DNA from 4 places in the Streptomyces sp. NBC_01485 genome. Region 3 is predicted to be linked to each of the others. Evidence: riboswitches for the same ligand, from Rfam matches in the RefSeq annotation. Region 3 holds a riboswitch; each other region holds the start of a gene.
The links. Region 3 has a riboswitch for cyclic di-AMP ahead of OG352_RS17515 (transglycosylase family protein). Riboswitches for the same ligand answer to the same signal wherever they lie in the genome.
Positions count from the first base shown of each region.

Region 1: linked by a shared signal. The riboswitch ahead of OG352_RS20405 (M23 family metallopeptidase) and the one ahead of OG352_RS17515 (transglycosylase family protein) in region 3 are both predicted to bind cyclic di-AMP.
Region 2: linked by a shared signal. The riboswitch ahead of OG352_RS04720 (C40 family peptidase) and the one ahead of OG352_RS17515 (transglycosylase family protein) in region 3 are both predicted to bind cyclic di-AMP.
Region 4: linked by a shared signal. The riboswitch ahead of OG352_RS25790 (transglycosylase SLT domain-containing protein) and the one ahead of OG352_RS17515 (transglycosylase family protein) in region 3 are both predicted to bind cyclic di-AMP.

Region 1 covers NZ_CP109435.1:4,487,886-4,493,485, reverse strand. The annotation lists gene OG352_RS20430 (NUDIX domain-containing protein) at 1-248, shown strand, start outside; gene OG352_RS20425 (GTP cyclohydrolase II) at 282-923, opposite strand; gene OG352_RS20420 (MarR family winged helix-turn-helix transcriptional regulator) at 1,064-1,669, opposite strand; gene OG352_RS20415 (dihydrofolate reductase family protein) at 1,749-3,014, shown strand; tRNA gene OG352_RS20410 (tRNA-Met) at 3,109-3,182, shown strand; cyclic di-AMP (ydaO/yuaA leader) riboswitch at 3,464-3,630, shown strand; gene OG352_RS20405 (M23 family metallopeptidase) at 3,640-4,683, shown strand; gene OG352_RS20400 (aldo/keto reductase) at 4,780-5,600, shown strand, end outside.
Region 2 covers NZ_CP109435.1:1,139,607-1,145,206, reverse strand. The annotation lists gene bioB (biotin synthase BioB) at 1-306, opposite strand, end outside; gene OG352_RS04740 (8-amino-7-oxononanoate synthase) at 461-1,588, shown strand; gene OG352_RS04735 (DUF397 domain-containing protein) at 1,666-1,899, opposite strand; gene OG352_RS04730 (helix-turn-helix domain-containing protein) at 1,909-2,769, opposite strand; gene OG352_RS04725 (ATP-binding protein) at 2,984-3,499, shown strand; gene OG352_RS04720 (C40 family peptidase) at 3,545-4,018, opposite strand; cyclic di-AMP (ydaO/yuaA leader) riboswitch at 4,022-4,192, opposite strand; gene OG352_RS04715 (hypothetical protein) at 4,583-4,888, opposite strand; gene OG352_RS04710 (ATP-dependent Clp protease proteolytic subunit) at 4,896-5,534, opposite strand.
Region 3 covers NZ_CP109435.1:3,823,890-3,829,489, reverse strand. The annotation lists gene OG352_RS17525 (cytochrome P450 family protein) at 1-1,290, shown strand, start outside; gene OG352_RS17520 (transglycosylase family protein) at 1,507-2,655, shown strand; cyclic di-AMP (ydaO/yuaA leader) riboswitch at 2,864-3,034, shown strand; gene OG352_RS17515 (transglycosylase family protein) at 3,038-3,772, shown strand; gene eno (phosphopyruvate hydratase) at 4,194-5,474, shown strand; gene OG352_RS17505 (FtsB family cell division protein) at 5,593-5,600, shown strand, end outside.
Region 4 covers NZ_CP109435.1:5,692,401-5,698,000, forward strand. The annotation lists gene OG352_RS25785 (HAD family hydrolase) at 240-1,142, shown strand; gene OG352_RS25790 (transglycosylase SLT domain-containing protein) at 1,152-1,634, opposite strand; cyclic di-AMP (ydaO/yuaA leader) riboswitch at 1,638-1,841, opposite strand; gene OG352_RS25795 (polyprenyl synthetase family protein) at 2,341-3,351, shown strand; gene OG352_RS25800 (LolA family protein) at 3,701-4,993, shown strand; gene OG352_RS25805 (ATP-binding cassette domain-containing protein) at 5,084-5,600, shown strand, end outside.

The DNA of each region.
Region 1 (5,600 bases), 660 kb from region 3:
TCATGAGTCCCGGCTCCGTCACGGAGCGGCTCAGTTTCTTCGCCGCCCCCTACGACGCCTCCGCCCCCGGCGTCGACACGGCGGGCGTGTCGGCCGAGGGCGAGGACATCGCCGTCGTCGAACTCCCCTTCGCCGAGGCCCTCGACCTCGTCCGCACCGGCGCGATCGCGGACGCGAAGACGATCATGCTGCTCCAATGGGCCGCGCTGGACGGGCCGTTCGGGCCGACCGAGGTCGGCCCGCGGTGAGCCGCCTGCCGTCCGCCTGTCGTCAGTCCGCCGTCAGCCCGTGTTGAGCCCGGTGAGGTCGGCCAGCGGCAGCGTGTGCTGGGTCTGCAGGACCTTCGCGCGCAGGTAGCGGACGTTGTGCGGGGTCGTGAAGACGCCCGTCGGGACCCGGTCCTGGACGTCGATGTCCAGTCCCCGGAGTTGGTCGGCCTTGTCGGGGTTGTTGGACAGGAGGTCCAGGCTCGTGATGCCCAGGGCGCGCAGCATCTGGGCGGCGGCCGTGTAGTCACGGTCGTCCTCGGGCAGGCCGAGCGCGGCGTTCGCCTCGTAGGTGTCCAGGCCCTGATCCTGGAGGGCGTACGCGTCGAGCTTGTTGTAGAGGCCGATGCCGCGGCCCTCCTGGCGGAGGTAGAGCAGGACGCCGCCCGTCGCGGCTATGCGCTCGACCGCCTCGCGCAGTTGCGGCCCGCAGTCGCATCGCGCGGAGCCGAAGGCGTCACCGGTCAGGCACTCGGAGTGCAGCCGGACCAGCGGGGTGGCGCCGGCCGCCGGTTCGCCGAGGACGACGGCGACGTGCTCCTGGCCGTCGACGAGGCCGTGGAAGGTGACCAGTTCGGCGTCGACGGAGTAGCCGTCGTGGAAGCGCAGCGGTACCCGGACGCGGGCGCGCTGGGTGGCGGCGGGGGTGTCGGGCATGCGGGCTCCCGGGTCCGGTGGTGAACGGCGGTACGCGATCGGTGTCTGGTTCGGGCTCCTGCTTCAGATTTGAAGCAGATCCGACGAAACGAGACCCTACCCCATGCTTTAAATTTGAAGCAATGGGATTGTGGTGTGACTCATGCGGTCCCGGAAGCCCCGGAGGCCCCGGAAGTGTTGGAACTCCCGGCAGTGTTGGAGATCCCGGAAGTCCCAGCAGTGTTGGAAGTCCCTGAGCAAGGTGACGACCGTCGGCGCCACGGAAGGTCCTCGGGCGCGACCTCGCCGCTGTCGTCCCCCTGGAACCCCCGCGCGACCTGCGTGAAGATCTCCTCCAGTTGTCCCACCTGTTCCGGGGTGAGCCGGTCGAAGAGGGAGGCGCGGACGGTCTCGACATGTCCGGGCGCCGTGTTCTCCAGGACCGCCATGCCCTCGTCCGTCAGGACCGCGATGCTCCCCCGCTTGTCCCAGCGGCAGTCCTCGCGCCGCAGCAGCCCGTCCTTCTCCAGCCGGGTCACCGCATACGTCAGCCTGCTGCGGGTGATCTTCAGCCGCTCCGCGAGATCGGTCATCCGCAGCCGCCGCTCCGGTGTCTCGGAGAGGTTGGCGAGGATGGAGTAGTACAGGTGAGGCATGCCGGCCTCTTGCTGGAGCTGCCGGTCGATCGCGTCCTCGACGAGGAGGTACCCGGCGACGTAGGCGCGCCAGGCGCGTTGCTCCTCGGGGGTGAGCCAGCGAGTCGTCATGCACCCAGTGTAGGTTTGTTTCAAACTTGAACCAAGACCGCCGCCTCCCACCTTTCCCACTCCGCCGGGGAGCACGCCGATGCCGCACCCGTACGCCTCTCCCGACCCCGACCCCGACCCCGACCTCGACCCGTACCCCTACCCGTACGTCCTGCTGTCCGCCGCCGTCTCCCTCGACGGCTACCTGGACGACACCACCCCCGAGCGCCTGCTCCTCTCCAGCCCGGCCGACTTCGACCGCGTCGACGAGGTGAGGGCCTCCGTCGACGCCATCCTCATCGGAGCCGGCACCATCCGCGCCGACAACCCCCGGCTCCTCGTGAACTCCCCGGAGCGCCGCGCCGCCCGGGTCGCCGCAGGGCAGCCGGCGTACCCCCTCAAGGTCACCGTCAGCGGCTCCGGCGACCTCGACCCCGCGGCGAACTTCTGGCACACGGGCGGCGAGAAGGTCGTCTATACGACGGAGGCGGGCGCCGAGCGGGCCCGCGCGCTCGGGATCGCCGCGGACGTCGTCCCGCTCGGCCCCGAACTGGACTGGCGCCGCCTCCTCGAACACCTGCATGAGGTGCGCGGTGTGCGGCGGCTCATGGTCGAGGGCGGCGGCACCATCCACACCCAACTGCTCCAGCAGGGCCTCGCCGACGAACTCCAGCTCGTCCTCGCCCCGATCTTCGTCGGCGACCTGGACGCGCCCCGCCTCTTCGGACCGGCCCGCCATCAGGGCGGCGATCGGGGCGGCGATCAGGGCGATTCCCGGGGTGATTCCCAGGGTGTCCGTCAGGGCGGGTATCGGGGTCGGTATCAGGGTGGACGCCTGCGCCTGGTGGAGACGCGGCGTATCGAGGACGTCGTCCTGACCCGCTACGAGCCCACCGCCCCCGGCACCGGACCGCTCCCCGTCGCGGCCGACCGCCACTGGCTTGCCCTCGCCTGCGAGCTCGCGGCCCAGTGCCCTCCGTCGCGGACCGCCTTCAGCGTCGGCGCGGTGATCGTGGCCGCCGACGGTACGGAACTGGCGCGCGGGCACTCCCGCGAGGCCGGCGACCCGGTCGTGCACGCGGAGGAGGCGGCCCTCGCGAAGCTCGACCCGGCCGACCCCCGGCTGTCCACGGCCACCGTCTACAGCAGCCTCGAACCCTGCGCCCGCCGTTCCTCCAGGCCCTCCCCCTGCGCCCGTCTCATCCTCGACGCGGGCGTGCGCCGGGTGGTCACCGCCTGGCGTGAGCCGGACACCTTCGTGACGGAGGCGGACGGCACCGGGCTCCTGTCGGCCCAGGGTGTCGACGTCCTCGTACTCGCGGACTACGCCGAACGGGCGAAGGCTCCGAACCGGCACCTGGAATGAGGAGCCTGGAGTGAGGCCGCGGGGGCGGCTGAGGGGGTGGCGGGCACCGTGGTGTTTGGCGCCCCGGAAATGACGTAGACTGGAGTCACAACGACGCGGGGTGGAGCAGCTCGGTAGCTCGCTGGGCTCATAACCCAGAGGTCGCAGGTTCAAATCCTGTCCCCGCTACTGAAGGCCGAGGGCCGGAATCCGAAAGGGTTCCGGCCCTCGGTGTATGTCCGCAGCTCTGTCTGCCGTCCCGTCCGTCGGCAAGTGCCCAGTTGGTTACTGTGCGTTCACTGTGCTCCGGCTGACCTTGGTCGTCAACTCGCCCGTTTTTCGCCGTTCTTGGGCCGAAAGTCCAGGCCGGAAATGTTATTGATCAAGCAGAACGGCTTGGAAACCGGCCCCCAGGTCTATTAACGTTCGATAACGCAGCGCGGTCGTCCCAGCCGGCACAAGAGCCGGCTCCGTGCGCACTGCCGAATCCCGCAAGGGAACCGGGGAACCACCACCTTGGGGTGAATCTCGCGGAAGCCATCGTGAACTCGCTGAGTCCACGGCCGGTATACGCGCGTAGGAGACCTTCCCGCTCCGAACCCGTCAGCTAACCCGGTAGGCGACGGAAGGAAAGGAGTGCGCCCGCGTGGCGTCCAACCGGCCTGCCCCAGAAGCCCCGTTCGTGCCCAGTCAGCCTTCCGGCGAGACCTTCGGCTACGGCACCCACCGCACCGACGAGGGCCCCTGGGAGGAATGGAACCCCACCGCGGAGACCATTCGCCCGGTTCGCGGCAAGCACCGCGTCGCCAAGCAGCGCGGCGGCGGGTTCGCCCGCAGCTCCACCGTCCTCGGCGTCGGCGTCATAGCCGCCGTCAGCGCGGGCGGCATGGCCAGCGCCAACACCGGCAAGGCGCCGGTCTCCATCTCCATGCCGGACCTGCCGAACGTCGGCTCGCTCATCTCCGACGACGAGCCCGCCCAGGACGCCGCACCGGCCCTCGCGAGCTTTGGCTCCGAGACGACGACCGACGACACCAGCAGCAGCCAGGCCACCGCCGACGCCGGCGAGGCCCTGCGCAGCCGGATCATGGCGCAGGCCGAGTCGCAGCAGACCCAGATCGAGACCAAGGCCAAGGCCGCCGCCGAGGCAGCCGCGGCCAAGGCTCAGGCCGACGCCGTCGCCAAGGCCGAGAAGGAGGCGAAGGCCAAGGCCGACGCCGCCAAGGAGAAGGCCGCCGCGGCCGCCAAGGAGAAGGCCGAGACCGCGCGCCTGGCCGAGCTCGCCACGCAGTACACGCTGCCGACCTCCTCGTACACCATCACCTCGACGTTCGGTCAGTCCGGCTCCATGTGGTCCTCCGGCTACCACACCGGCCTCGACTTCGCCGCTCCCACCGGCACACTCATCAAGGCCGTCCACAGCGGCACCATCACCGAGGCGGGCTGGGCCGGTTCCTACGGCTACCGCACCATCCTGACGCTGGACGACGGTACCGAGATCTGGTTCTGCCACCAGTCCTCGATCAGCGTCAGTGTCGGCCAGCAGGTCGGCACCGGTGACGTGATCGGCCGCGTCGGCGCGACGGGCAACGTGACCGGGCCGCACCTCCACCTCGAGGTCCACCCGAACGGCAGCTCCAACGGCGTCGACCCGGGCGCCTGGCTGCGCAGTGTGGGCCTCAACCCCTGAGTCCCTGACGCACTCGTCTTAGGGAGCGGCTCCGTTCACACGTTGTTCGTACGAACAGCGGAATGGGCCGCTCCGAAGCCGTTGTTGACGTATGGCATGACTACTTCGTCTTCGCTTCGCAAGCTCGGTTCCTCCGATCTCGAGGTCTTCCCGCTCTCCCTCGGCGGCAACGTCTTCGGCTGGACAGCCGACGAGACGGCCTCCTTCGCCGTCCTGGACGCCTACGCGGCGGCCGGCGGCAACTTCATCGACACCGCCGACGCCTACTCGGCCTGGGCGCCGGGCAACAGCGGCGGTGAGTCCGAGACCATCATCGGCAGGTGGGCCAAGGCGCGCGGCAACCGCGACAAGCTCGTCATCGCCACCAAGGTCAGCCAGCACCCCGAGTACCAGGGCCTGAGCGCCGCCAACATCAAGGCCGCCGCCGACGCCTCCCTGCGCCGTCTCGACACCGACCACATCGACCTCTACTACACGCACTTCGACAAGACCGAGGTCCCGGTCGACGAGATCATCGGTGCGCTCGACGAACTGGTGAAGGCGGGCAAGGTGCGGCACATCGCCGCCTCCAACATCTCGCCCGAACGCCTCCAGGAGTCCCTGGAGTTCTCCGACCGCGAGGGCCTGGCCCGGTACGTCGCCCTCCAGCCGCACTACAACCTGGTCTCCCGCGACACCTACGAGGGCGCACTCCAGGACGTCGCCTCCCGCGCCGGACTCGCCGCCGTCCCGTACTTCGCGCTCGCCTCCGGCTTCCTCACCGGCAAGTACCGGCCCGGTACGACGGTGGACAGCGCCCGGGCGGAGGGCGCCGCGAAGCACCTCGACTCCGAGCGGGGCATACGCGTCCTCACCGCCCTCGACGAGATCGCCCAGGCCCACGACGCCCAGGTCGCCACGGTCGCTCTGGCGTGGCT
Region 2 (5,600 bases), 2.7 Mb from region 3:
CGCGAGCCCCGCCGCGGCGGCCTGGGAGGCCTCGTCGGGCTTGAGCCAGGTGTACTTGAGGATCCCGGCGGTGGAGCCGAGCCGCTGGGAGCAGTAGGAGCAGTCCTCGGGGCACAGCCCCGACTTGAGGTTGACGAGGTAGTTGAGTTTCACCCGTCGCCCGAACCAGTGCCGGCGCACCTTCCCGGCCGCGGCCACCACGTCCAGCACGTCGTCGTCGGAGGTGGCCAGGACGGCCAGAGCTTCCTCGCGGGTCGGCAGCTCGCGCCGAAGCCCCTTGTCCACCAGCGTGTTCAGCAGGTCCATGAGAGCCGATCCTGTCCTACACACCCGCTTCGGGCCAAGGTAGGGATCGCACAACACACCCGCTTCGACGTGTGGGTATTGCCACACCGTGGGTAGCGGGCCGGGCCGCTAGTGTCTGTCCGCTACCTACAAAGCCAAAAGCCCCGGAGGACCCATGGCGTTCGGCTGGATCGACGAGCAGGCGGAGCTGCGCCGCCGGGCCGGACTCGTACGGACGCTGCGGCCCCGCCCGGCCGACTCGCCGCTCCTCGACCTCGCGAGCAACGACTACCTGGGCCTGGCCCGGCATCCCGAGGTCGTGGCGGGCGCCGCGGCGGCGGCCCGGACCTGGGGCGGGGGCGCGACCGGCTCCCGGCTCGTCACCGGCACCACCGAGCTGCACGCCGAACTGGAGCGGGAACTCGCGGAGCGCTGCGGGTTCGAGGCGGCCCTCGTCTTCTCCTCCGGGTACGCGGCCAACCTCGCCGCGGTCACCGCGCTCGCCCCGCACGGCTCGCTGATCGTCTCCGACGCGGGCAACCACGCCTCGCTCATCGACGGCTGCCGGCTGGCCCGCGGCACCACCCAGGTCGTCGGGCACGCCGACCCGGACGCCGTGCGCAAGGCGCTCGGCACGCACGACGGCCCGGCCGTGGCCGTCTCCGACACGGTCTTCTCGGTCGACGGCGACGCCGCCCCGCTGGCCGCCCTCGCGGCCGCCTGCCGGGCGTACGGCGCCGGACTGGTCGTCGACGACGCCCACGGGCTCGGCGTGCTCGGGGACGGCGGACAGGGCGCGCCGTACGCGGCGGGTCTCGCGGGCGCCGACGACGTCGTCGTCACGGTCACGCTGTCGAAGTCGCTCGGCAGCCAGGGCGGCGCCGTGCTGGGCCCCGCGCGCGTGATCGACCACCTGGTCAACGCGGCGCGGACGTTCATCTTCGACACCGGTCTGGCCCCGGCGGCGGCGGGCGCGGCGCTGGCCGCCCTCAGGCTGCTGCGCGCGGAGCCGCAGCGCGCGCCGCGCGCGCGTGCGGTGGCGGGCGAGCTGTACGCACGGCTGACGGCCGCGGGTCTGGAAGCGGTGCGTCCGGACGCCGCGGTCGTCTCCGTGCGGGCGCCGTCCCCGGAGACGGCCGTGCGGTGGGCGGCGGACTGCCGGTCGGCAGGCCTGGCCGTGGGCTGCTTCCGTCCTCCCTCCGTGCCCGACGGCATCTCACGCCTCAGGCTGACCGCCCGCGCGGACCTCTCCGGGGCCGAGCTGGAACGCGCTGTACGGGTGATCGACGAGACCCGACCATGAGTCGGCGTGACACGGCCGTGGGTCGCCGCTGAGCACTGCGTGCCGACTGCTGCGGTGTGCTCAGTTGCGCGGTGTGCTCAGTGGAACGCGGTCGTGAAGCCCGTCCAGCTCTCGGGGGAGAAGAGCAGGGCGGGTCCGGCCGGGTCCTTGGAGTCGCGTACGGCGAGCAGACCGGCCCAGGGGCCGGCGGCCGGCCGGGCGGTCTCGACGCAGTTGTTCGCTCCCGTGCTGTAGCTGCTGCGCAGCCACCGCATCGGCGGGAGAGCGTCGGGATCGGTACGGGAAGGTACGTTCCGCGGTGCTGCGGACATGGTGCCTCCTTATGCGCCGCCTGCCAGCGCGGCGATGTATTCCGATGAGTCCCCGGGCGAAAGGGCTTGCGCCCGAAGGGCGTTGAAGGCCTCGGTGTAGGCCTGGAGGTCTTCTTTCCGTTCGAGATAGAGGCTACTCATCAAGTGGTCTAGAACAACCACGTCCAGATCAGAAGTGCGCGAAAACGAGAAGATAACGAAAGGGCCGGTCATCCCGATATGTGCCCCGGCGGCGAACGGCAGCACCTGGAGCCGCACTTGGGGCAGCCGGGCGGCCTCCACGAGCCGGCCGAGCTGCCGCGCCATCACCTCGGGCCCGCCCACCTCCCGCCGCAGCACCGCCTCGTCCAGCACCGCGCACAGCTCCAGCGGCGGCCGGCCGCGCAGCACGTCCTGGCGGGCCATCCGCACCTCCACCAGGGTGTCGAGCTGCGCCTCGTCGATGCCCTCCACGGCCGCCCTGGTCACCGCGCGCGCGTACTCGGGCGTCTGCAACAGGCCCGGGACCACGGTCGTCTCCAGGGTGCGCATCGCGCTCGCCTGCGACTCCAGGCTGATGAAGTCCCGGTAGGCGGGCGGCAGCACCCCGCGGTAGGCGTGCCACCAGTGGTCCCGGCCGCCGCTGCCCTCGGCGCCCGCCAGCGCCAGCATCAGTTCCCGCAGATGCGGATCGGCCACTCCGTAGGCGTCGAGGAGTAACCGCACATCGGCCGGTTTCGATCCACTGGTGCCGGTCTCGATACGGCTCACCTTGGACTGGTGCCAGCCCACCAGCCGGGCCGCCTCACCGCTCGTGAGGCCCGCCCGGGAGCGCAGCGTGCGCAGTTCGGCGCCCAGCTTTCGGCGGCGTACCGCGGGACCGTGTTGCATGGACTCCTCCTTACTCCTCCCGGGCCGTCCGAATACGCTCTGTCGTCGCAGAGTTCACCGCATTGAGCGACAGATATATGCATATCTTGGTGGATCGCCACCCGTGACCGGTGCGGTGATGGCAGTCTGGCGAAGAAGCAGCCAGTCCGGGACCGTACTCGAACCACACGCACCGTGTCGGACCTCGGTCCCGTGGGAAAGGGACGACGTCGCCATGGCAGATCACCTGGAAGCATCCGTCACTCTGCCGAGCGATCCCGCCTCGGTCTCCACGGCCCGCGGCTTCGTGGCCGGCACCCTCGGGGAATGGGGTCTGCCGGCGGACGCGGAGGTGGCCGACACCGTCCGGCTGATCGTCTCGGAACTCGCCACCAACGCCGTACAGCACACCTTCGGGCAGTCGCCCACCTTCACGGTGGGCCTCGTCCTCGAGCGTGACGAGCATCTGCGCATCGGCGTCACCGACAGCCACCCGCGCTTCCCGCAACGACTGCCGGCCGCCGTCCAGCAGGACAACGGCCGAGGCATGGTGATCATTCGCTGGCTGACCGCGGAGTGCGGCGGCAAGCTGAGAGTGCGGCCCACCCGGGAGGGCGGCAAGACGGTCACCGTGGAACTCCCGTGGACCGTCCCGACGGCGGTTCCGACGTCGGTCCCCACCGTGGAGCCGGTGACCGGAGCCCTGACTGCCCCGGCGGCCCCCGCGGAGGGCGAGATCCCGGGGCGGTGACGGCGCGTCAGGGACGCCGGCACCGCCGCGAGAGGTTCGGCGGGCCTAGCGGACCCGGCCGTACCAGACGCTCTTGGTCCAGATCTTCTGCAGCTTCACCACGTCTCCGGTCTTCGGCGAGTGCCAGATCTTGCCGCTGCCCGCGTAGATCCCGACGTGGTACACGTTCGAACCCGAGTGGAAGAACACCAGGTCGCCCGCCTTACGGCCGGACGCCGAGATGTGCTTCGTCTTGTTGTACTGCTGGGCCGCCGTCCGAGGCAGGCTCTTGCCCGCCTTCTTGTACGAGTACAGCGTGAGCCCTGAGCAGTCGAACCTCTTCGGCCCTGTGGCTCCGTACTTGTACGGGGCACCCTTCTTCGATGCCGCGATCTGGAGCGCCTTCGTCGCCGGTGTGGCGGCCGCGGCGTCGGTGGCGAGCCCCGGGACCACGACCGAGCCGCCCACGGCGGCGATGGCGAAAGCCGAGGCCGTACCGGCCCGGACCATGAGCGACGGGACACGATTGAGCGCAGTCATGCGCAACCCTTCGTCAGCCGCCTGTGAAGGATGACCTGTCGGATTCGGGCTGGCGAAGTTGCCCGGCCGCTGACGCGGCTTCACCCCAAGGGCTGCTCGGCCCGGTCATGGCGTGACCGTTCCGGCGACCCGTCGTGCTTGGGTCCTCCACTCCTGCCGATGCACTTCTGTCGACCGGTCATCCGGGAGGCGGCAGGACTCGGCGTCCGCCCGGACCGCCCCGCCTCTTGTGGCGGGGGCTTGTCGTCAGTCAGGGATCTTGACTCACCGATGTCCGAAAAACCCAATGGAACCGGGGATTTGTGGGGTTACTCACCACTCACCCGTTCGGGTGGACACCCTGATGGCCGATCAGGTGTCAAGGTCGTCAAAGGTCGCCAAAGGGCCCCGGACCAGCGGCGGAGCCTATAATTCCGCCCGAATCGTTCTCTTTTGCGCAACCTCGACCGGCCTGCGGAGGCAGCGCACGCTACGCCGTACGGGGGTACCTCGACTGGTCCGTTTCAACTCCGGGCCGCACGACACGCGCGGGGCGCGGGCCGTCCGGCCCGGAGGCGGGCCGTGTCAACTGTCGGAGAGCGGAGGGACCGTGACGCGCGCCGTGCGACGCTCCCCGTCGAGGACGCGCAGCGCCCGCGCGAGCGTCGGCGCGTGCAGCTCGCTCTCGCCCCGCTGGTGCATCAGCGTCAGCGCGTCGCGCAGCGCGGTCGCCTTGCTCACCAGCGCCTGGGCGGCGCGCAGTCCGCGGTACGTGTCCCCGTGGTGGGCGGGGTTGATCCGGCCCAGCAGGTCGACGACGTCGAGGTAGCCGTCGATCAGCTCGGCCTCGGCCCGGGTCAGCGCGGGCAGCGGCGGCAGTTCGGGCACCATCGGCGGCTCACCTCCCGTCCGGCGCGCCGGCCGAGGTCTTGCGGCTGGAGATGATCTCGTCCACCAGGCCGTACTCCACGGCCTCCTGGGCGGTGAGGACTTTGTCCCGCTCCATGTCCGCGGTCACCTGCTCCGGAGTGCGCCCGGTGTGCCGTACGAGCATCTCCTCCAGGGTGGCCCGGGTGCGCAACAGCTCGTCCGCCTCGATGACGAGATCGCTGGCCTGCCCCTCGACGGGCTCGGGCAGCGACGGCTGGCGGATCGTCATCCGCGCGCCCGGCAGCGCGAACCGCTTGCCCGGCGCACCCGCCGCCAGCAGCACCGCGGCGGACGAGTCCGCCCGGCCCAGGCAGGTCGTCGCCACGTCGCAGGTGACGTACCGGATCGTGTCGTACAGGGCCGTCATCGCGCTGAACGAGCCGCCCGGGGAGTTGATGTACAGCGCGATGTCCCGGTCCGGGTCCTTGTGCTCCAGGTACATGAACTGGGCCATCACGTTGTTCGCCGCGATGTCGTCGACCGGCGTCCCCAGAAAGACGATCCGCTCCTCCAGCAGCTTCGAGTACGGATCCATCGTCCGGTGCCCGAAGCTCGTGCGTTCGGTGAACTCGGGCAGGACATGGCGGGCGGACGGTGATCGGTTCATGGGAGCCCCTCCTTCTGCGCCTGCTGCGTCTGGCGCATCTGTAAAAAATGTACAGGATGTACGTGA
Region 3 (5,600 bases):
CCCCCGACTGACGCGCCGGCCGATACCCCGCCCGCCCCCGACCTCTTCACCTGGGAGTTCGCCACCGACCCCTACCCCGCCTACGCCTGGCTGCGCGAGCACGCGCCCGTGCACCGCACCCGGCTGCCCAGCGGGGTCGAGGCCTGGTTGGTCACGCGTTACGCCGACGCGAAACAGGCCCTGGCCGACCAGCGGCTCTCCAAGAACCCCGCCCACCACGACGAGCCCGCGCACGCCAAGGGCAAGACCGGCATCCCCGGTGAGCGCAAGGCCGAGCTGATGACGCATCTGCTGAACATCGACCCGCCGGACCACACCCGGTTGCGACGGCTCGTCAGCAAGGCGTTCACACCGCGCCGCGTCGCCGAGTTCGAGTCCCGCGTCCAGGAACTGACGGACCGGCTCATCGACCGGTTCGCCGCCGAGGGCGAGGCCGACCTCATCCACGACTTCGCGTTCCCGCTCCCCATCTACGCGATCTGCGACCTCCTGGGCGTCCCGCGCGAGGACCAGGACGACTTCCGTGACTGGGCCGGGATGATGATCCGGCACGGCGGGGGACCGCGTGGCGGGGTCGCGCGGTCGGTGAAGAAGATGCGCGGCTATCTGCTGGAGCTCATCCACCGCAAGCGTGCGGAGCTCCCCGCCGACCCGGCCCCCGGCGAGGACCTCATCTCCGGCCTCATCCGCGCCTCCGACCACGGCGAGCACCTCACCGAGAACGAGGCCGCCGCCATGGCCTTCATCCTCCTGTTCGCCGGCTTCGAGACGACGGTCAACCTCATCGGCAACGGCACCTACGCCCTCCTCACCCACCCCGAGCAGCGCGAACGCCTTCAGCGGTCACTCACCGAGGACGGCGGCGACCGCACCCTCCTCGAAACCGGCGTCGAGGAGCTCCTGCGCTACGACGGTCCCGTGGAGCTCGCCACCTGGCGGTTCGCGACCGAGCCGCTCACCATCGGCGGGCAGGACATCGCGCCCGGCGACCCCGTCCTCGTCGTCCTGGCGGCCGCCGACCGCGACCCGGCCCGCTTCACGGACCCCGACGCGCTCGACCTCTCCCGCCGCGACAACCAGCACCTCGGCTACGGCCACGGCATCCACTACTGCCTGGGCGCCCCGCTGGCCCGCCTGGAGGGCCAGACCGCGCTGGCCACCCTCCTCACCCGGCTGCCCGACCTCCGACTGGCGGCGGACCCGGCCGACTTGAGGTGGCGCGGCGGGCTCATCATGCGCGGCCTGCGGACGTTGCCGGTCGAGTTCACTCCGGAGCAATCTGGTCCATAACGGGTGTGTATCTGATCGCACATCTGATCGCTTGTCAGCCGGGGTGTGACCATTCGGGGGATGGAAGGTGACCGGCCCTCAACTTTGTGATCTTCACGTGATCTGCGCGGCATTAACTTGTGACAAGTGATCGTGTGCCGATACGTTCACTCGTCAGCGCGACGCCTCGGTTCCACTGGTCGCGCCGGTCACCGCTGTCCAGAGAAAGGCCCTCGCATGCTCTCCGGGAACGGTCGTCACCGTCGCCCCCGTCAGGCCCCGGCCCTCCTCGTCGCGGCAGGAGTGACCGGCTCCGCCATCGCCATCCCGCTGCTCGCCGCCTCCGGCGCGAGCGCCGCCGACGGCACGGTGTGGGACAAGGTGGCGCAGTGCGAGACCGGCAGCTCGTGGAGCGCCAACAAGGGCGACGGCGAGTACGGCGGCCTGAGCCTCACCCAGAAGCAGTGGGAGACGTACGGCGGGCTCGACTACGCGGCGAGCCCCGACCTGGCCAGCCGCAACCAGCAGATCGCCGTGGCGCAGAAGCTGCTCGCCGCCGAGAACATCGGCGCCTGGGGCACCTGTGGGCTGACCTCCGGGCTCACCCAGCAGAACGGCGCGCTGAACGTGGACACCGGCGTGGCGGACAACTCGTCCGACTCGTCCATATCCTCCGGATTGTCCGACCTGTCCAAGGAGTCATCCGGCTCGTCAGGCTCCTCCGGATCATCCGACTCGTCCGACTCCTCGGGCTCCTCGAACTCTTCGGGTGGCGACGACGGTTCGACCGAATCCTCCGGATCATCCGACTCGTCCGGTGATTCATCGAGTTCGCCATCTAGGTCCCCTTCGTCCCCCTCATCTCCTTCGCCTTCCTCGCCCTCTTCCTCCGCCGGTGAGGGCGGCTCCGTCGGCAAGGGTGACGCGCAGGGTTCCGACAGCTCGCCCACAGTCACCCCAAATCGGGATGACTCGGACAAGGCGCTCCAGGATGTGGGCTCTTGGAGCCTTGTCGACACCAGCACCCTCGGCTCCGGCCGTCATCGTGGCGTCACCGCCGACGAGACCGCTGCCGAGGCCGCCGCCAAGGTCACGACCAAGCGCGCCACCGCCCCCACCGCCCCCGCCGCCCCCGCCGCCCCCACCGCCCCCACCGCCCCCGCCGCCCCCGCCGGCGGCGCGGACGGCACCGATGTCGCGGCCGCCTCCACCGGTCGGCATGCCGCGGCCACCTACGTCGTCCAGGCCGGCGACTCCCTCGTCTCCATCGCCGACTCCCTTGGCCTCGACGGCGGGTGGCGCGCCCTCTACGCCGAGAACCAGGACCTCATCGGCGCCGACCCGAGCGACATCGTCCCCGGTCAGACCCTCGACACAGGGGTTTAATAGGGCGCAAAGCCCAAGAAAAACAGCGGGAGTTCGCGTCACGCTTCGCGCCGAATGTCCGGTTTGGTGAAAGTGTGGGATGAGTCTCAGAAGCCCTGATCGTCTTTGGAATTCGGCCGATCGCGTGTCTACGGTCGAGGCCGCTCGGCAACCCGAGCCCCGGCCGTCGCAACGCCGAATCCTGCCAGCGGCGCCCCGGGAACAGTCGTCGCGTCAAGCGCCGTAGGCAGGAGCGGGGGACCCAAGGTAAGTGCCGCACCGGGCAGTTGACCGGAGTGGCTTGGGGTGAAGCCGTGCCTCGTGAAAGCGAGAGCGCGGCCGGGCAACTCAACCGGCCCGAACCCGACAGCTCACCTCGTAGGCGTCGGTGAGGGGATCCACCATGCTGTTTTCCGGTAAGGGCAAGCACCGCCGTCCGTCCAAAGCCACCCGCGTCGCCGCCATGGCCGGCGTGACCGGCGTCGCCATCGCCGCCCCGCTGATGGTGGCGGGCAACGCCTCCGCCGCCACCGCCTCCGAGTGGGACACCGTCGCCCAGTGCGAGTCCGGCGGCAACTGGTCCATCAACACCGGCAACGGCTACTACGGCGGCCTGCAGTTCTCCGCCTCCACCTGGGCCGCGTACGGCGGCACCGCCTACGCCTCCACCGCCGACCAGGCCGGCAAGTCCCAGCAGATAGCCATCGGCGAGAAGGTCCTCGCGGGCCAGGGCAAGGGCGCCTGGCCGGTCTGCGGCACCGGCCTGTCCGGCGCCGCCTACAGCGGCGGCAGCTCCTCCGACTCGTCCTCGTCGAGCAGCTCGAACGGCTCCAGCGGTTCCAGCAGCTCCGGCTCTTCGGAGAGCTCGGACAGCAGCGCCGGCACCCGTTCGACCGAGCAGCAGAGCGCCACCCGCTCGACCGACCGTCCGGCCGCCGCCAAGACGGTCACCACCCCGACCGGCCAGAAGGTCGAGAAGGGCGACGGCGAGTACAAGGTCGTCAAGGGCGACACCCTCAGCTCCATCGCCGAGAAGCACAAGGTCGAGGGCGGCTGGCAGAAGCTGTTCGAGCTGAACAAGGACATCGTCGACGACGCCGACCTCATCTTCCCGGGCCAGCAGCTCCACCTGAAGTGACAACCGGCTCCCAGAGAAGCCACAGCGCCCTCACAACCCAGGTCGGCACACTGAAGACCTCGTGAGGGTCACCCCCCGTCCCCACGGGGCCCCCGCTCCGGTGCGTGTTCCCCCGTACGCACCGGAGCGGGGTTTCTCTTTGCCCGCCCGGCATGCCGCCTGTTCCGAGATGCCGACTGTTCTGCATATCCCGATATGCCGATATCCCGATGTCGCCTGTTCGACATGTCCCGTCCGTCTTTCTCGGCCATCCCCTTTGTTCCGGACTGGAACAATAGGTAGGGTCAGTCCGTCCATAGGGCGGTCGGTCGGCTGCCGACGTCCCTCGGGCGGTTAGGCTCTAGTCGCAAGGCTCTGCAAGGGCTCATCACGGCCTGCGCGCCCCGCACTTCCAGCGTCACATCCGAAGAAGGAGATGCTCGTGCCGTCCATCGACGTCGTCGTAGCCCGGGAAATCCTCGACTCGCGAGGCAACCCCACCGTCGAGGTCGAGGTCGGCCTCGACGACGGCAGCACGGGTCGTGCCGCCGTTCCGTCCGGTGCCTCCACCGGCGCCTTCGAGGCCATCGAGCTGCGCGACGGTGACCCGAACCGCTACCTCGGCAAGGGTGTCGAGAAGGCCGTCCTCGCCGTCATCGAGCAGATCGGCCCGGAGCTCGTCGGCTACGACGCCACCGAGCAGCGCCTGATCGACCAGGCCATGTTCGACCTGGACGCCACCGACAACAAGGGCTCGCTCGGCGCCAACGCCATCCTCGGCGTCTCCCTCGCCGTCGCGCACGCCGCCTCCGAGGCCAGCGACCTGCCCCTCTTCCGCTACCTGGGCGGCCCGAACGCGCACCTGCTGCCCGTTCCGATGATGAACATCCTGAACGGCGGCTCGCACGCCGACTCCAACGTGGACATCCAGGAGTTCATGATCGCGCCGATCGGTGCGGAGTCCTTCTCCGAGGCGCTGCGCTGGGGCGCCGAGATCTACCACACCCTCAAGAAGGTGCTGAAGACCAAGGGCCTGTCCACCGGCCTCGGCGACGAGGGCGGCTTCGCCCCGAACCTGGAGTCCAACCGCGCCGCGCTCGACCTCATCATCGAGGCGATCAAGCAGGCCGGTTACGTCCCCGGTGAGCAGATCGGTCTCGCGCTCGACGTCGCCGCGTCCGAGTTCTACAAGGACGGCAAGTACGAGTTCGAGGGCAAGTCCCGCACGGCCGCCGAGATGACCGAGTACTACGAGGAGCTCGTCTCCGCGTACCCGCTCATCTCCATCGAGGACCCGCTGTACGAGGACGACTGGGACGGCTGGAAGACCATCACCGACAAGCTCGGCGACAAGGTCCAGATCGTCGGCGACGACCTCTTCGTCACCAACCCCGAGCGCCTCGCCCGCGGCATCGAGGAGGGCTCGGCCAACGCCCTGCTCGTCAAGGTCAACCAGATCGGCTCGCTGACCGAGACCCTGGACGCCGTCGAGATGGCCCAGCGCAACGGCTTCAAGTGCATGATGTCCCACCGCTCCGGCGAGACCGAGGACGTCACCATCGCCGACCTCGCCGTCGCGGTGAACTGCGGCCAGATCAAGACCGGCGCCCCGGCCCGCTCGGACCGCGTCGCCAAGTACAACCAGCTGCTGCGCATCGAGGAGATCCTCGACGACGCCGCCGTGTACGCCGGCCGCAGCGCCTTCCCCCGCTTCAAGGGCTGAGGGCCCGTACAGCAGCACCGCCGTATAGCCGCGTAGGCAGCGTCGTACGTACGTCCCCGTACTCGGTCCCGTACCGTGTGCGGGGACGTACGCACGTGGGAGACGGGAGGCGGAGGACATGGCCGT
Region 4 (5,600 bases), 1.9 Mb from region 3:
AACCTGACCCCCCGATCAAGTCCCCCCTGGACACCTGGACGGTACCGCTCCATCAGGGCGTGGCGGTAGGTAGCGTGGCATGTTGTTGCCAACCGGTGCAGAGGCCTTTAACCGTCCGCTACCCGGCGATGCGTCAGAAAGCCGTTTCTTTTAAAGGGGAGTTGGCAGAACCGGGCAGCACCCGGTCGTCGTTCGGTGCGCGTCGAACCCGGGGGCTGCGGGATCCGTATTCTCTGATCATGGCCGCACCCACCGCATATGCCGCACGCACCCGGTACTCCCCGTACTCCCTCATCGCCACCGACCTGGACGGAACGCTGCTCCGCGGCGACGACACCTTCTCCGACCGGTCGCTCGACGCGCTCGCGCGGGTGGCGCACGCGGGCGCACGCCACCTCGTGGTGACGGGCCGGCCGGCCCCGCGGGTACGACCGCTGCTCGACCGCCTGCACAGCAGGGGGCTCGCGGTGTGCGGACAGGGCGCGCAGTTGTACGACGCCGGCGCGGACCGTCTGCTGTGGTCGGTCACCCTGGACCGGGAACTGGCGGAGACCGCGCTCGGCAAGATCGAGGCGGAGGTGGGGCAGCTGTACGCGGCCGTCGACCAGGACGGCGTCGACGGGCTGACGCTCATCGAGCCGGGCTACCGGATGCCGCACCCGACCCTGCCCGCCCTGCGCGTCGAGCGGCGCGACGACCTGTGGTGCGAGCCGATCAGCAAGGTGCTGCTGCGCCATCCCACCCTGTCCGACGACGAGTTGGCGGCGACGGCCCGCTCGGCGGTCGGCTCGCTCGCCACGGTGACCATGTCGGGTCCCGGCACGGTCGAGTTGCAGCCCTGCGGGATCACCAAGGCGACGGGCCTGGCGCTGGCGGCCGAACACCTGGGCCTGCGGGCCGAGGACACCATCGCCTTCGGGGACATGCCCAACGACATCCCGATGTTCGACTGGGCCGCGCGCGGAGTCGCGATGGCCAACGCCCACCCCGAACTCAAGGCGGTGGCCGACGAGGTGACGACGTCGAACGAGGACGACGGCGTGGCCGTCGTCCTCGAAAGACTGTTTCCGCAGGACCCCGTTGGACCCTCTAGGACCCGTAGTACCCGTGGACCCCTAGAGACTGACCTCAACGCCCCGTAAGGGGGACTGTCAGTACGCGCCGAAGACGTTGTCGATCGAGCCGTACCGGGCGGCCGCGTAGTTGCAGGCCGCGGTGATGTTCGCGACCGGGTCGTACGAGTTCCACGACGTGCCGGAGACGTGGTAGGCGTTGAAGGTCGGGTCGATCACCTGGAGCAGGCCCTTGGACGGGATGCCCGCGGCCGCGTTGGAGTCCCAGAGGTTGATGGCGTTGGGGTTGCCCGAGGACTCGCGGATGACGTTGCGGTAGATGCCGTTGTACGACCCCGGGATCCCGTGCTGCGCCATGACCTGGAGGGACGCGCGGATCCAGCCGTCGAGGTTGTTGGCGTAGCCGAGGCTGGTCGCGGTGGCGACGGTCGGGGTCGCCGCGGAGGCGCTGGTCGCTCCGATGATCGGGAGGGCGAGCACGGCCGCGCCGGCGGCGGCGGCGGTGAGCGTGCGGACGAGACGGGTACGCCGGTTGCGGCGCGGCTGAGCGACAGCGGACATGACGAAGTTCCTCTCCGGCGCCTGCGAGGTGAGCTGTCGGGTTCGGGCGGGAGCTGCCCGGCCGCGTCCTGACGGACGCGACTTCACCCCGAGCCGTACCGGTATGTCTGAAGCATCCGGTTTGGCGACTTACCTGGTTCCCCCGCTCCTGCCGTGCGGTTCTCTCGGAGGGTGACGGGCGGCGGCAGGATTCGGCGTTCCGCCCGACAGGTCGGGAACGTATGCGACGGCACATGTCCGGAACAAGTGGCGAATTCACAGATCAACCCTATTGACCTCTGTCTGTGGCCTATGGGGTGCTTGATCCTTTGTGTGCGCAAAGCGCCAACTTGCTTGGGGTTGCGGGGGATGCGGGGGATCGGCGGGGTTGCGGGCCGGAGCCGGGTCGCCGTGGCGAGTGAGCCAACTCACCGACGTTCGCAAGAGTGGCAAATCGGACATTAATCCGAACTCGTACCGAAAGGAACGTCGAGGGGCTGGGTGTGTCGGTAACCGACATAAATCATTACTTCTGGGTAACTCTATAAATATCTGTTCATACGTACTGATCAGAAACATAACGGGCGTGATCCGATACCGCCGGGCCTGTAACCGTGGGGGCTATCGGTGATCGAAACGTGACCGGATACGCTGACTTGAGTGGTGGCAGAGACCTATCGACAAACCGCGTAATCGCCAGTGGACACCAGCAGACAGGAGACCCCTCGTGACCGTCGTCGGGCCGTTCGGGCTGAGCGTGCGGGACCAGGCTCTGGAAGCCGATGTCCAGGCCGGATTGGCGGCTGTCGAGGAAGGCTTGCTCGAGGCCACCAAGAGTGAGGTCCCGTTCATCACGGAGGCCGCCCAGCATCTCGTGCGGGCGGGCGGGAAGCGGTTCCGGCCCCTGCTCGTGGCCCTCGCGGCGCAGTTCGGTGACCCGTACGCGCCGGGCATCGTGCCGTCGGCCGTGGTCGTCGAGCTCACCCACCTGGCCACTCTGTACCACGACGACGTGATGGACGAGGCAGCCGTGCGCCGCGGGGTGCCCAGCGCCAACGCACGCTGGGGGAACTCGGTCGCCGTCCTCACGGGTGACTTCCTCTTCGCGCGCGCCTCCCACATCCTGGCCGACCTCGGGCCGGAGGCGGTGCGGGTGCAGGCGGAGGCGTTCGAGCGGCTGGTCACCGGGCAGATCCTGGAGACGGCCGGGCCGACGGACGGGCGCGACCCGGTCGAGCACTACCTCGACGTGCTCGCCGGCAAGACGGGCTCGCTGGTGGCGGTGGCCTGCCGGTTCGGGGCGATGATGTCGGGCGCCGACGAGACGGTCGTCGACGTGCTGACGCAGTACGGCGAGCGGCTGGGCGTCGCCTTCCAGCTCGCGGACGACGTCCTGGACATCGCGTCCGACTCGCACGAGTCGGGCAAGACGCCCGGCACGGACCTTCGCGAGGGCGTTCCCACGCTGCCCGTGCTGCGGCTGCGGGAGCGGGCGGCGCGGTTGTCGTTGCCCGAGGACATCGCGCTGTGCGAGCTGCTGGACTCCGACCTCAGTGACGACGACCGGCTCGCCGAGGCCCTGGAGGCGCTCCGGGCCCACCCGGCGCTGGAGCAGGCCCGCCGCGACACCGTGCGGTACGCGAAGGACGCGCGGTCCGCGCTGGCGCCGCTGCGGGAGTGCGACGCGAAGGCGGCGCTGCTGGAACTCTGCGACGCGGTGGTCCACCGAGCCGGCTGACCCCCTCCGCTCCGGAACGTCCACCGCCTTCTCCGGAACGTCCTCCACCCCGGAACGCCCTCCACCCGGAAACCCCTACGGGTTCGAACCCCCGCTCGTCGGAACCTCCGCTTGTCGGAACCCCCGTTCGTCGGTACCCCTACGGGTTGGATGCCGCCTCACCGCCTTCGTGTCATACCCCAGGCGTACACGGAGTTGGCTCCCCGGTCTGACGCTTTTCCGTGTGCGATTTGGTCAGATGGGAACCACGGAAAACATCACTCCTCACCGATTCGGGTGAGAATGGCGGCTTGGGGTGGGACGTTCAGCGGTATGACCGGCCGCCGCCGACGACGGAGGTAAGGCACACATGGCACCGAAGGCAACCGACGACACCATGACCGGCGGGGAGCCGAACGGCGGGACGTTCGACGGCGGGGAGGCCAAGGATCTGCGCGCCGGGCGGCGCAAGGCCGTGCGGTACGTCGTCCCGGTCACCGTGATCGGTGTCGCGGCGGCGACGATCGGGCTGGTCCCCGCGCTCGCCGACTCCGGCGACCCCGACCTGCCGAAGATCACCGCGCAGCAACTCCTCGACAAGATCGCCGCTTCGGACGTACAGCAGTTGTCCGGCACGGTGAAGATCACCACCGATCTCGGGCTGCCCGACCTCGGCGGGCTGGAGAGCGGTCTCCTTTCCGGCGCCGCACAGCAGGGCGGTGACGGTTCGTCCGCCGACCCGTCCGCCAAGCTCACCGAACTCGCCTCCGGCACGCACACCCTGCGCGTCGCCGCCGACGGCCCCGACAAGCAGAAGCTCTCGCTGCTGGAGAACGCGGCCGAGTACAGCGTCATCCACAACGGCAAGAACGTGTGGGGGTACGACAGCGCCTCCAACGAGGTCTATCACTCCACCGTCGACGAGAGCTCCAAGAAGGGCGAGACGGAGACCCCCGTTCCGGCCACGCCCAAGGACCTCACCGAGGACGCCCTGAAGGCGGTCGACGACACGACCTCCGTGACCGTCGACGGCACCGTCCATGTCGCCGGCCGCGACGCCTACAAGCTGCTGGTCAAGCCGAAGCAGTCCGGTTCCACGGTCGGCGCGATCAGCGTGGCCGTGGACGCGAAGACGGGCCTGCCGCTGAAGTTCACGCTGACCCCCGCGAGCGGCGGCGCCGCCGTCGTGGACGTCGGCTTCACCGAGGTCAGCTTCGCCAAGCCCGCCGCCTCCACCTTCGACTTCACCGCCCCCAAGGGCGCGAAGGTCACCGAGGGCGACGCGGCCGACAAGGGCGACGCGGGAAGCGGCAAGTGGGACAAGGAGGGTGCGACGGAGAAGACGCCGCAGCACTCCGACCCGTCCGGCGACGACTTCGCGCAGGGCTTCGGCGGCGCCGACGGTCTGAACGTCCTCGGCGAGGGCTGGACCTCCGTCGCCACCTTCGACACCGGCGGCGAGGGCGTGCCCTCAGGCTCCGCGGCCGGCGGAGAGATCGGCGGCTTCCTCGGCTCCCTCGGCGACAAGGTGAGCGGCAAGTTCGGCTCCGGGACCGTCTTCTCCACACGCCTGATCAACGCCCTGATCACGGACGACGGCAAGGTCTACGTCGGCGCGGTCACCAAGGACGCCCTGGTGAAGGCGGCGAACGCGGCGAAGTAGGCAGTTGAGGCAAGGGTTCGGGAGATCGGGGAGCGGATGGGGGCGGGGATGGAGGCGGGGGAGCCGGTGGCGGAACCGGCGCGGGAGCCCATGGACGACGGAACCGTCATCCACACCCGCGCCCTCACCAAGCGCTTCCGCGGCGGACAACTCGCCGTCGACGGTCTCGACCTGACCGTCCCGGCGGGCAGTGTCTTCGGCTTCCTCGGTCCCAACGGCTCCGGTAAGACCACCACCATCCGCATGCTGATGGGGCTCATCGAACCCACGGCCGGCTCGGCCCGCGTCCTGGGGCAACCCATGCCGCGGGCCGCGCGCACCGTACTGCCGCACGTCGGGGCCCTCATCGAGGGACCCGCCCTCTACGGCTTCCTCTCCGGCCGCGACAACCTGCTCCGCTACGACGCCGCCGACCCGACCGCCGACCCGCGCACCCGGCGTGCGCGGGTCGCGGCGACGCTGGAGCGGGTGGGGCTGACGGCCGCCGCCGGCAAGAAGGCGAAGGCGTACTCGCTCGGCATGAAACAGCGCCTGGGCCTCGCCGCCGCCCTTCTCCAGCCCCGCCGCCTGCTCGTCCTCGACGAGCCGACCAACGGCCTGGATCCGC